2 regions of the Pectobacterium sp. A5351 genome follow, and region 2 is predicted to be linked to the other one. Evidence: predicted binding sites of a transcription regulator. Region 2 holds the regulator's gene; the other holds the start of a gene.
What was found. The regulator LexA, encoded in region 2, represses DNA repair genes until DNA is damaged. The targets are predictions, from matches to a motif close to TNCTGTATGTACATACAGNA.

Region 1 (4,625 bases), 2.2 Mb from region 2:
CGAAACCCGCCACAAACAGCACTTCAACACCCGGTATAATAGGGTCCATCATTGATCCTCCGTGAGTGCTTGCATCGTTAGGATGCAGCGATAAATTGTGCGCGCAGTGCCTGCACCTCGTCGCGCAAAGCCGCAGCCTCTTCAAATTCAAGATTCTGCGCATGTGTCAGCATCTTGCTTTCCAGCTCGCGGATTTTCAGCTCCAGCGCCTTCGGCGTCATCAGCTCATAACGTGCGGCCGGTTCTGCCGCTTTACGGCTGCCTCGACCTTTGCCTCTGTTCGTCGGCTGCCCCAGTTGCAGAATATCGGAAATTTTCTTATTAAGCCCCTGCGGCACAATCCCGTGCTCGGTGTTGTACGCCTCCTGCTTCTCACGACGGCGCTCTGTTTCGCCAATCGCCTTCGCCATGGATGGCGTAATCTTGTCGCCGTACAGAATCGCCTTCCCGCGCAGGTTACGTGCCGCACGACCAATCGTCTGGATCAGGGAACGTTCGGAACGCAGGAAACCCTCTTTATCGGCATCCAGAATCGCCACCAGCGACACTTCAGGCATATCCAGCCCTTCACGCAACAGGTTGATCCCCACCAGCACGTCGAACTCGCCAAGGCGTAAATCACGGATGATTTCCACACGTTCGACGGTATCAATATCCGAGTGCAGATAACGCACCCGCTCGCCGTGTTCTTCCAGATATTCCGTCAGGTCTTCCGCCATTCGCTTGGTCAGCGTCGTGACCAGCACACGTTCGTTAATCGCCACACGTTGGCGAATCTCGGAAAGCAGATCGTCCACCTGTGTCGCAACGGGCCGAACTTCAATAAGCGGATCGAGCAACCCAGTGGGACGCACCACCTGATCGATCACGTCGCCGCCCGATTTTTCCAGCTCATAGTTACCCGGCGTCGCAGACACGTAGATCGTCTGCGGAGCCAGCGCCTCAAACTCTTCAAATTTCATCGGACGGTTATCCAGCGCCGAAGGCAGCCGGAAACCGTATTCGACCAGCGTCTCTTTACGCGCGCGGTCGCCGCGATACATACCGCCGATCTGCGGCACGGTAACGTGGGATTCATCAATGACCAGCAGCCCGTCCGCCGGCAAATAATCAAACAACGTCGGCGGCGGTTCGCCGGGGCCACGGCCAGAAAGGAATCGCGAGTAGTTTTCGATACCGGAGCAATAGCCCAGTTCGTTCATCATCTCCAGGTCAAACTGCGTGCGCTGACTCAGCCGCTGCTCTTCCACCAACTTATCATTCGCCAGCAGTACCTTTCTGCGATCGGCCAGTTCCACCTTGATCTCTTCCATCGCCTGTAAAATACGCTCACGCGGCGTGACATAGTGCGTTTTCGGGTAGATGGTATAGCGCGGTACCGTCTGGAGCACATGACCCGTCAGCGGATCAAACAGCGACAGCCGTTCCACTTCTTCATCGAACAGTTCAACACGCAGGGCGATTTCGTCAGATTCCGCTGGGAAGATATCGATCACCTCACCGCGCACGCGGAACGTACCGCGTTGGAACGCTTGGTCGTTGCGGGAATATTGCAGTTCAGCCAGACGCCGCAAAATAGCACGCTGGTCAATCAGCATCCCCTGCGTCAGGTGCAGCATCATTTTCAGATAGAGATCGGGATCGCCCAGACCATAGATAGCGGATACGGAAGCCACGACGATCACATCACGCCGCTCCAGCAGCGCTTTTGTCGCGGAAAGACGCATCTGCTCGATATGTTCGTTAACCGATGCATCCTTTTCGATGAAAGTGTCGGAACTTGGGACATAAGCTTCCGGCTGATAATAGTCGTAGTACGAGACGAAATACTCCACGGCATTATCGGGGAAGAATTCTTTCATTTCGCCATACAGCTGAGCCGCCAGCGTTTTATTTGGCGCTAGCATCATCGTCGGCCGATTGAGGTCGGCAATCACGTTGGCAATCGTGAACGTCTTACCTGAGCCAGTTACCCCAAGCAGCGTTTGGTGCGCCAGCCCATCTTCCAGGCCCTCTTTTAAACGACGAATGGCCTCAGGCTGATCGCCTGCCGGTTTAAAGTCGGAATTCAGTGTAAATACTTTACTCATCGTTAAGCACGCTACTTATTCGTTAATTACGTATTAGTCGTTATTACGCATCGATCAGGACGATGGCCGCGGGTGGACGCTGGGAATTTTATTCTGAATGCCAATGGCGAAATTCGCCACCGCAATGATACTGGATATAAAAACAGCATCAAGAAAATTATCGCTGGATTGGATGATTAATCGACAAATGAATTTGCTAGCACATCTATGTTCAATCTACCAGATAAAATCATCATGATTTATCCCCAGATTTGGTAAAAATGTAACATGCAGGGATACGCGGTGACGTTAATTTATGCAACTATGCATCGTTGATGTTTAAGACGCTTGATTTTACTTAAGCATATGATAACAAATAAATTAGCAAAACCGTGGAGAATAGCGCCAACCTAGTGAAAACCCGCGCCAGCTCTCGGTTAGGGCGCGTTGTCTATCCATAATACACATAGTTATCCACAGAAATGGTGGATAACTCCCACAACCCCGCATCAGTACTGAGTTAGAGAAATACCCGCTTCATTCGTGATTCCCTCTGATATGGATTTTCTTCACACTCTTTCTGTGATTTATCGCATAAGTATTAGACGGAAAAAGACTAAAAAAAGAAGAGGACGACATCACAATAATTCAGGCATACCGGGAATTCAGAGGAAAATTCAAGAAGATTTTAACTATTAATAAGAATAAAAATGTAGGTTTACACTCATAAAAAAGATACCGCTAAACACAATAAGACACTCAATGAAGAGGAACTCGCGCAATACTACCGTAAAAAAAGGGCTTTATCCTGAGTAGATTAGTCGATGGGATTACCGATATGTACACACCTGATAAAAAAACGCCCCTGATATAACTCAAGGACGTTTTTTATCGTGATAGCACAGGCGTCTTCATTCCCGAACCATACAGGCGTCAGCCATAGGCATGGAGCGTACGCTGACACAGCGCCGATCGCACGCAGTCCTCTTTACCGAAAGAGACCACGCCAATCATATCATCCTCAACAAAGCGCTCCAGTGCATCGCGCAGGCCGGATTTCACCCCAGCAGGCAAGTCGCACTGCGTCACATCACCATTGACGATAACCGTGACATTCTCGCCCAAACGCGTCAGGAACATTTTCATTTGGTTCACCGTCACGTTTTGCGCTTCATCCAGAATCACAACCGCATTTTCAAATGTCCGCCCACGCATATACGCAAAAGGCGCAATTTCAACTTTGGCGATTTCCGGCCGCAAACAATACTGCATGAAAGAGGCCCCCAGCCGACGCAAAAGTATGTCGTAAACCGGGCGGAAATAAGGCGCAAACTTCTCCGCAATATCTCCAGGTAAAAAGCCAAGATCCTCGTCGGCCTGTAATACCGGCCGCGTAACAATAATACGCTCAACCTCTTTATGGATTAGTGCCTCCGCCGCTTTCGCAGCGCTCAGATACGTTTTACCGCAGCCAGCTTCACCTGTGGCAAAAATCAACTGTTTGTTTTCTATCGCAGACAAGTAATGTTCCTGGGCAGCCGTACGGGCTTGAATAACGGAATTATCGCGATTCTCACGCGCCATTCCGATTGCTTCAATCCCGCCCATCTGTACCAGAGAAGTGACCGATTCTTCCTCACGCTGACGATGGCTACGCGACTCACGACGAATAACGCGTTTTGCTTCACGACGAGCTTTGATCACTGCTTTTTGTCTTCCCATAGTGGCACCTTACAGTTTGTTTCACTTACCGCACTGATCTACAGCGCGTGACGTTTAACTCACTAACGAGGTTAGGCTTCCTTATTAAGCCAATAGCGGACAGAAAATACACATGATTCATCCACGAACCGAGTGAAAAACGGACAACGCGTTCATGGATAGAAAGAGAAAATACACGGAGAGTTTGGGTAACAAGAGAATGGGGCAGCGTTGAAAATAAGTGGGAGGAACATCCCTCGCATCGGCGAGTCAGCAGCGTAGAATCTTGACATCGACTACAAAGTCCAGAAAAGGACATTACCATTCGCGTTCCTCACTGTGACAACGACTATTCCACTGAATAATGATTGATCGCATCGTAGAACTACTGCTAACCATTACCTAAAAATTAGTGCCGAATGATTTCAGTAGTATGACAGTGCAATAATTTGCCCCTGCAATGCAAGCACTTTTTACACTGTCATAACATTTACGTATAGTCAGTATCCCATGGTTTGGCAATGTCAGCCTGAGAACGACGTATTATGTACGTCAGAAATGCCGCTGCCAGTCCAGATATTGATCGTATTTTCGTAAGGCACTGCGGTAAATATTTTGCTCAATATCGGGAAGGTAATCACACACGCGCTGCTGTACCCCATCGCGGTGCCGGGAAAAGGTTTCTGTGGGATAGTTATTGGCCGCCAGCAGTTCGTCCAACCGCCGTAGGCGAATGACATACTCGCGCATCGTGCTATGGCGAACTTCAGTCTGTTCGATCAGATACTGTGTGAAAGCTTTAATATCGAAATAGCTAGCAGTCGTATTGCATAATATTTCGCTACAAAAGCGGCA
Region 2 (4,625 bases):
CGCCTGCCAGACCCGAGAGAACAGTCCGTTACAGCGTATGGAATTAGATTCATCAAGCCATACTCTGCTTGCCTCGCCAGAAGGTGAACAGACCAGTCTGCAACTGCGCCAGCAGGTTTGGATCCATCATGTCGATCTCCAGCAGAATGAGCAAAGCACAATCGCGCTACAGGGCAATCAGGCATACCTCCAACTGATCCACGGTTCAATGGCGGTAAAAGGCAATCAGAACAGTGAAACACTACACTGCGGCGACGGCGCCTTTATTAAGGAAGAAACAGCGTTGACGCTACAAGCAGAAACACCGTTGCGGGCGTTGCTCATCGATCTGGTCGTGTAGTCCCCCTGTTCGTTGTTTTCGCAGAAAAACGCCGCCAGTTCGGCGTTTTTCTTCAGTCGTGGTAAGATATCCGTCTTGTTCCTCAATGCGTCAGGGTGATATGACAATGGATTCAACCAAACAGGACAAACTTCTTGCCCAGGCTGAACAGATTTGTCAGCAGCGCGCTGTGCGTCTCACGCCGCAGCGGTTAGAGGTTTTACGTCTAATGGCGCAGCAGTCCGGCGCTATCAGCGCTTATGACCTGCTGGATCTGCTGCGAGTGTCCGAACCTCAGGCCAAACCGCCGACCGTCTATCGCGCACTGGATTTTCTGCTGGAACAAGGCTTCATTCATCGAGTTGAGTCAAACAACAGCTACGTGCTGTGCCACCATATCGAAGACCACAGCCATACGTCAGCCCTGTTCATCTGCGATCGCTGCGGGCAGGTCACGGAACGTCAAACCGAAGGTGTGGAAGAAACACTACGTAGCCTGGCACAGCAGTCAGGATTTACGCTACGTCACAGCGTAGTGGAAGCTCACGGGCTGTGTGGCGGCTGTCAGGAAGTGGCATCGTGCAAGCAGCCGGATCATTGCGATCACGACCATACGGTTCCGATTAAAAAGCGTTAATGCTCATTGATGGAAGCTCCCGCATGACAGGGGTTTTCTCAGCACAAAAAAACGATAGCCCTGAGGGCCATCGTCCTTTTCTACGGAGAAGCATCACATTCACTACCAATGATATTTGTGGTGCGTTTCCCAGTGCTTCACTTCTTTCTCTGCCGCTTCTTTTGCGTACCCGTAACGCTCCTGAATTCTCCCTACCAGTTGGCCACGTTTACCTTCGATGACCGTCAGGTCGTCATCCGTTAATTTGCCCCATTGCTCTTTTGCTTTACCTTTAAACTGTTTCCAGTTACCGCTGGCTTGGTCTTTATTCATAAGAATCTCCGTACCTTAGGTGTATTGCGCATAAATAAATCATGACTACAGACGCAGGCGTCAGTGTCAGATAAATCGGTCTATGCAGTAAGCAGCGTCATCATGGTGTGAACCATCACAGCGTTCTTCGCCACTGTCTCCCTTGATTGCCGGGCTAACCTAAATGTGATGGCTGATGATCAATCACCAAACGACCAAAAAAAAGATTAAAATGCTTACCTTGATAAAAATTATAGCTGAATACTTCACTTAAAATTGGAAACAAGGAATCTGTAGCTGGATAAGGTGTTAAGAAAGAGAAAATCACCGCAAAAGCAGTGAAAAAACAGGTGGTAAGGGGAATCGCAAAAAACACACGCTAAATGTAACGAAATATATACACATAGCAGATTAACACGCGGGGCAACCCACACATAAAGTGACTAGCCCATGAAGCGATTAACACAAAGAGGGTGATGCACTGACTCAGATAGACGAGTAGTGCATCTCTGTGAACCGTTAGCTCCAGTCGCTGTTACGAATGACGCCAACCGCTAAGCCTTCTATCGAAAAACTTTGCTCACGCAGGTCGACCACAATAGGGGAAAACTCTTCGTTTTCCGCGAGAAGATACACCGTATTACCCTGCTTTTTCAGGCGCTTCACCGTCACTTCATCATCAATACGTGCGACGACAATCTGACCATTGCGGACATCTTCTGTTTTATGCACGGCCAGTAGATCACCATCCATAATACCGATATCTTTCATCGACATACCGCTCACCCGCAGCAAAAAATCAGCGCTGGGTTTGAACATCGCAGGGTCAACCTGATAGCGACATTCGATATGTTCCTGCGCCAGCAGCGGTTCACCTGCGGCCACACGACCAACCAGAGGAATACCTGTCTCTTCTTCCATCAGCAGACGAATACCACGAGACGCGCCCGATACAATTTCAATCACACCTTTACGGGCCAGCGCTTTCAGATGTTCTTCAGCTGCATTGGGAGAGCGAAACCCTAGTTGTTGAGCAATTTCCGCCCGCGTTGGCGGCATTCCGGTTTGCGCAATATGATCGCGGATCAGGTCATAAACCTGCTGCTGCCTTGCTGTTAATACTTTCATTCCGCCCCCTGGTTGTTTATACAGTCTTGCTGTGAGTATATACAGGTAAGCCACAATTGGGAATGGAGATATCGGCAAAGCCTCTGACTTTTATTCATTTATGCGTACCGTCAGGCAAAATGTTGCCAGAGGATGCTGCCCCACACGACAGCCGCTAACGCGATGGCAACAAAAACAGCCGCCGAGCCGATATCTTTTGCCCTTCCGGATAATTCGTGATGCTCAGGGCCAATACGATCGACAACCGCTTCAATCGCACTGTTAGCCAACTCAAAAAGCATAATCAATACGGCAGACCCGATCAGCAGCAGTTTTTCAACCAGCGTAACCGGCAGCAAACACGCGATAATCACGCCGACAATTGTCAGTATGGTTTCCTGACGAAACGCTGCCTCATGATGCCACGCCTGCTTTAGCCCCTTAAGGGAATAACCGGTCGCCTTAATAATCCGGGTCATCCCCGTTGCTTTATTCATTTATCCTCCATTCTTTACGTAAAATAGTTCGCATTTTAACGCGCTCATGTTGTCTCATCACCACAGATCTCCGGCGCAGTTTCTGGTATCCTTGCGGCGCATTGCTAACAAGAGGCTCCAAGTTGTTATGTCAGGTTGGCGTAAAATTTACTATAAATTATTGAATCTCCCACTGAAACTGCTGGTTAAAAGCAAAGTTATTCCCGCAGATCCCGTGGTCGAGCTGGGGTTAGATCCCTCACGTCCTATACTCTATGTTCTGCCTTATAACTCTCAGGCGGATCTCTTGACGCTACGTGCGAAATGCCTGGCATTGGGGCTACCCGATCCTTCGCTATCGTTCGAATTCAATGGCGTCGAACTTCCTAGCCACGTCTTTATTAATGACGGGCCGCGCGTCTTCCGCTATTACGTTCCCAAGCAGAAATCCGTCAAGCTGTTCCACGACTATCTGGACTTGCATCGTGCCAATCCAGATTTAGACGTACAGATGGTGCCGGTTTCCGTGATGTTTGGACGTTCTCCGGGTCGGGAAGGCCATTCTCAGGCCACACCGCACCTGCGGCTGCTCAACGGCATTGAGAAATTCTTCGCCGTCCTGTGGTTAGGACGAGACAGCTTTGTCCGTTTCTCTAGCCCGGTGTCGCTGCGCTATATGGCAACCGAGCATGGCACAGACAAAACCATAGCCCACAAACTGGCACGTGTCGCGCGTATGCACTTCTCCCGCCAGCGTTTGGCGGCAGTTGGCCCGCGTTTGCCGGTACGTCAGGAACTGTTTAATAAGCTGCTGGATTCCAAAGCGATCAAGAAAGCCGTGGACGATGAGGCGCGCAGTAAGAAGATTTCTACTGAGAAAGCGCAGCAGAACGCGATTGCGCTGATGGAAGAAATCGCCGCCGACTTCTCCTACGAAGCCGTGCGTCTGTCAGATCGCGTCTTAAGCTGGACGTGGAACCGCCTTTATCAAGGGATCAACGTCCATAACGCCGAACGCGTTCGCCAGTTGGCACAGGATGGTCACGGTATCGTCTATGTGCCCTGTCACCGCAGCCATATGGACTATCTGCTGCTGTCCTACGTTCTGTACCATCAGGGCTTAGTACCGCCGCACATCGCCGCGGGCATCAATCTGAATTTCTGGCCAGCGGGGCCGATCTTCCGCCGTCTTGGCGCTTTCTTCATTCGCCGTACCTTCAAGGGCAACAAGCTGTACTCCACGATTTTCCGTGAGTATCTGGGTGAACTGTTTGCCCGCGGCTATTCGGTGGAATACTTCATGGAAGGTGGACGTTCGCGCACCGGTCGTCTGTTGGAGCCCAAAACCGGTACGCTGGCTATGACCATTCAGGCCATGCTCAGAGGCGGTACGCGCCCTATCACGCTGGTGCCGATTTATGTCGGTTACGAGCATGTGATGGAAGTCGGCACCTATGCGAAAGAGCTGCGCGGCGCGGTGAAGGAAAAAGAAGGCTTTATGCAGATGGTGCGCGGTTTGCGCAAACTGCGTAATCTGGGTCAGGGTTATGTGAACTTCGGTGAACCGCTCCCGCTGACCACCTATCTGAACCAGCATGTTCCACAATGGCGTGATGCGATTGACCCTATCGAAGCACAGCGTCCAAGCTGGTTAACGCCGACGGTGCAGGATATCTCTATGGATATCATGGTACGCATCAATAACTCTGCGGCAGCAAACGCGATGAACCTGTGTTCTACGGCCTTATTGGCATCACGCCAACGTTCACTGACACGTGAACAAATGCAAGAACAA

Region 1: uvrB (excinuclease ABC subunit UvrB) is a predicted target of LexA. The motif match lies at 2,219-2,238, and genes of this name have one in related genera.

The regions. Positions count from the first base shown of each region.
Region 1 is NZ_CP116477.1:2,797,884-2,802,508, forward strand. Features, by position in the region: gene O1Q74_RS12970 (glyoxalase) at 1-49, opposite strand, end outside; gene uvrB (excinuclease ABC subunit UvrB) at 78-2,090, opposite strand; gene phoH (phosphate starvation-inducible protein PhoH) at 3,003-3,791, opposite strand; gene fliZ (flagella biosynthesis regulatory protein FliZ) at 4,323-4,625, opposite strand, start outside.
Region 2 is NZ_CP116477.1:551,966-556,590, reverse strand. Features, by position in the region: gene O1Q74_RS02575 (pirin family protein) at 1-340, shown strand, start outside; gene zur (zinc uptake transcriptional repressor Zur) at 447-956, shown strand; gene O1Q74_RS02565 (CsbD family protein) at 1,059-1,268, opposite strand; gene lexA (transcriptional repressor LexA) at 1,767-2,375, opposite strand; gene O1Q74_RS02555 (diacylglycerol kinase) at 2,486-2,851, opposite strand; gene plsB (glycerol-3-phosphate 1-O-acyltransferase PlsB) at 2,979-4,625, shown strand, end outside.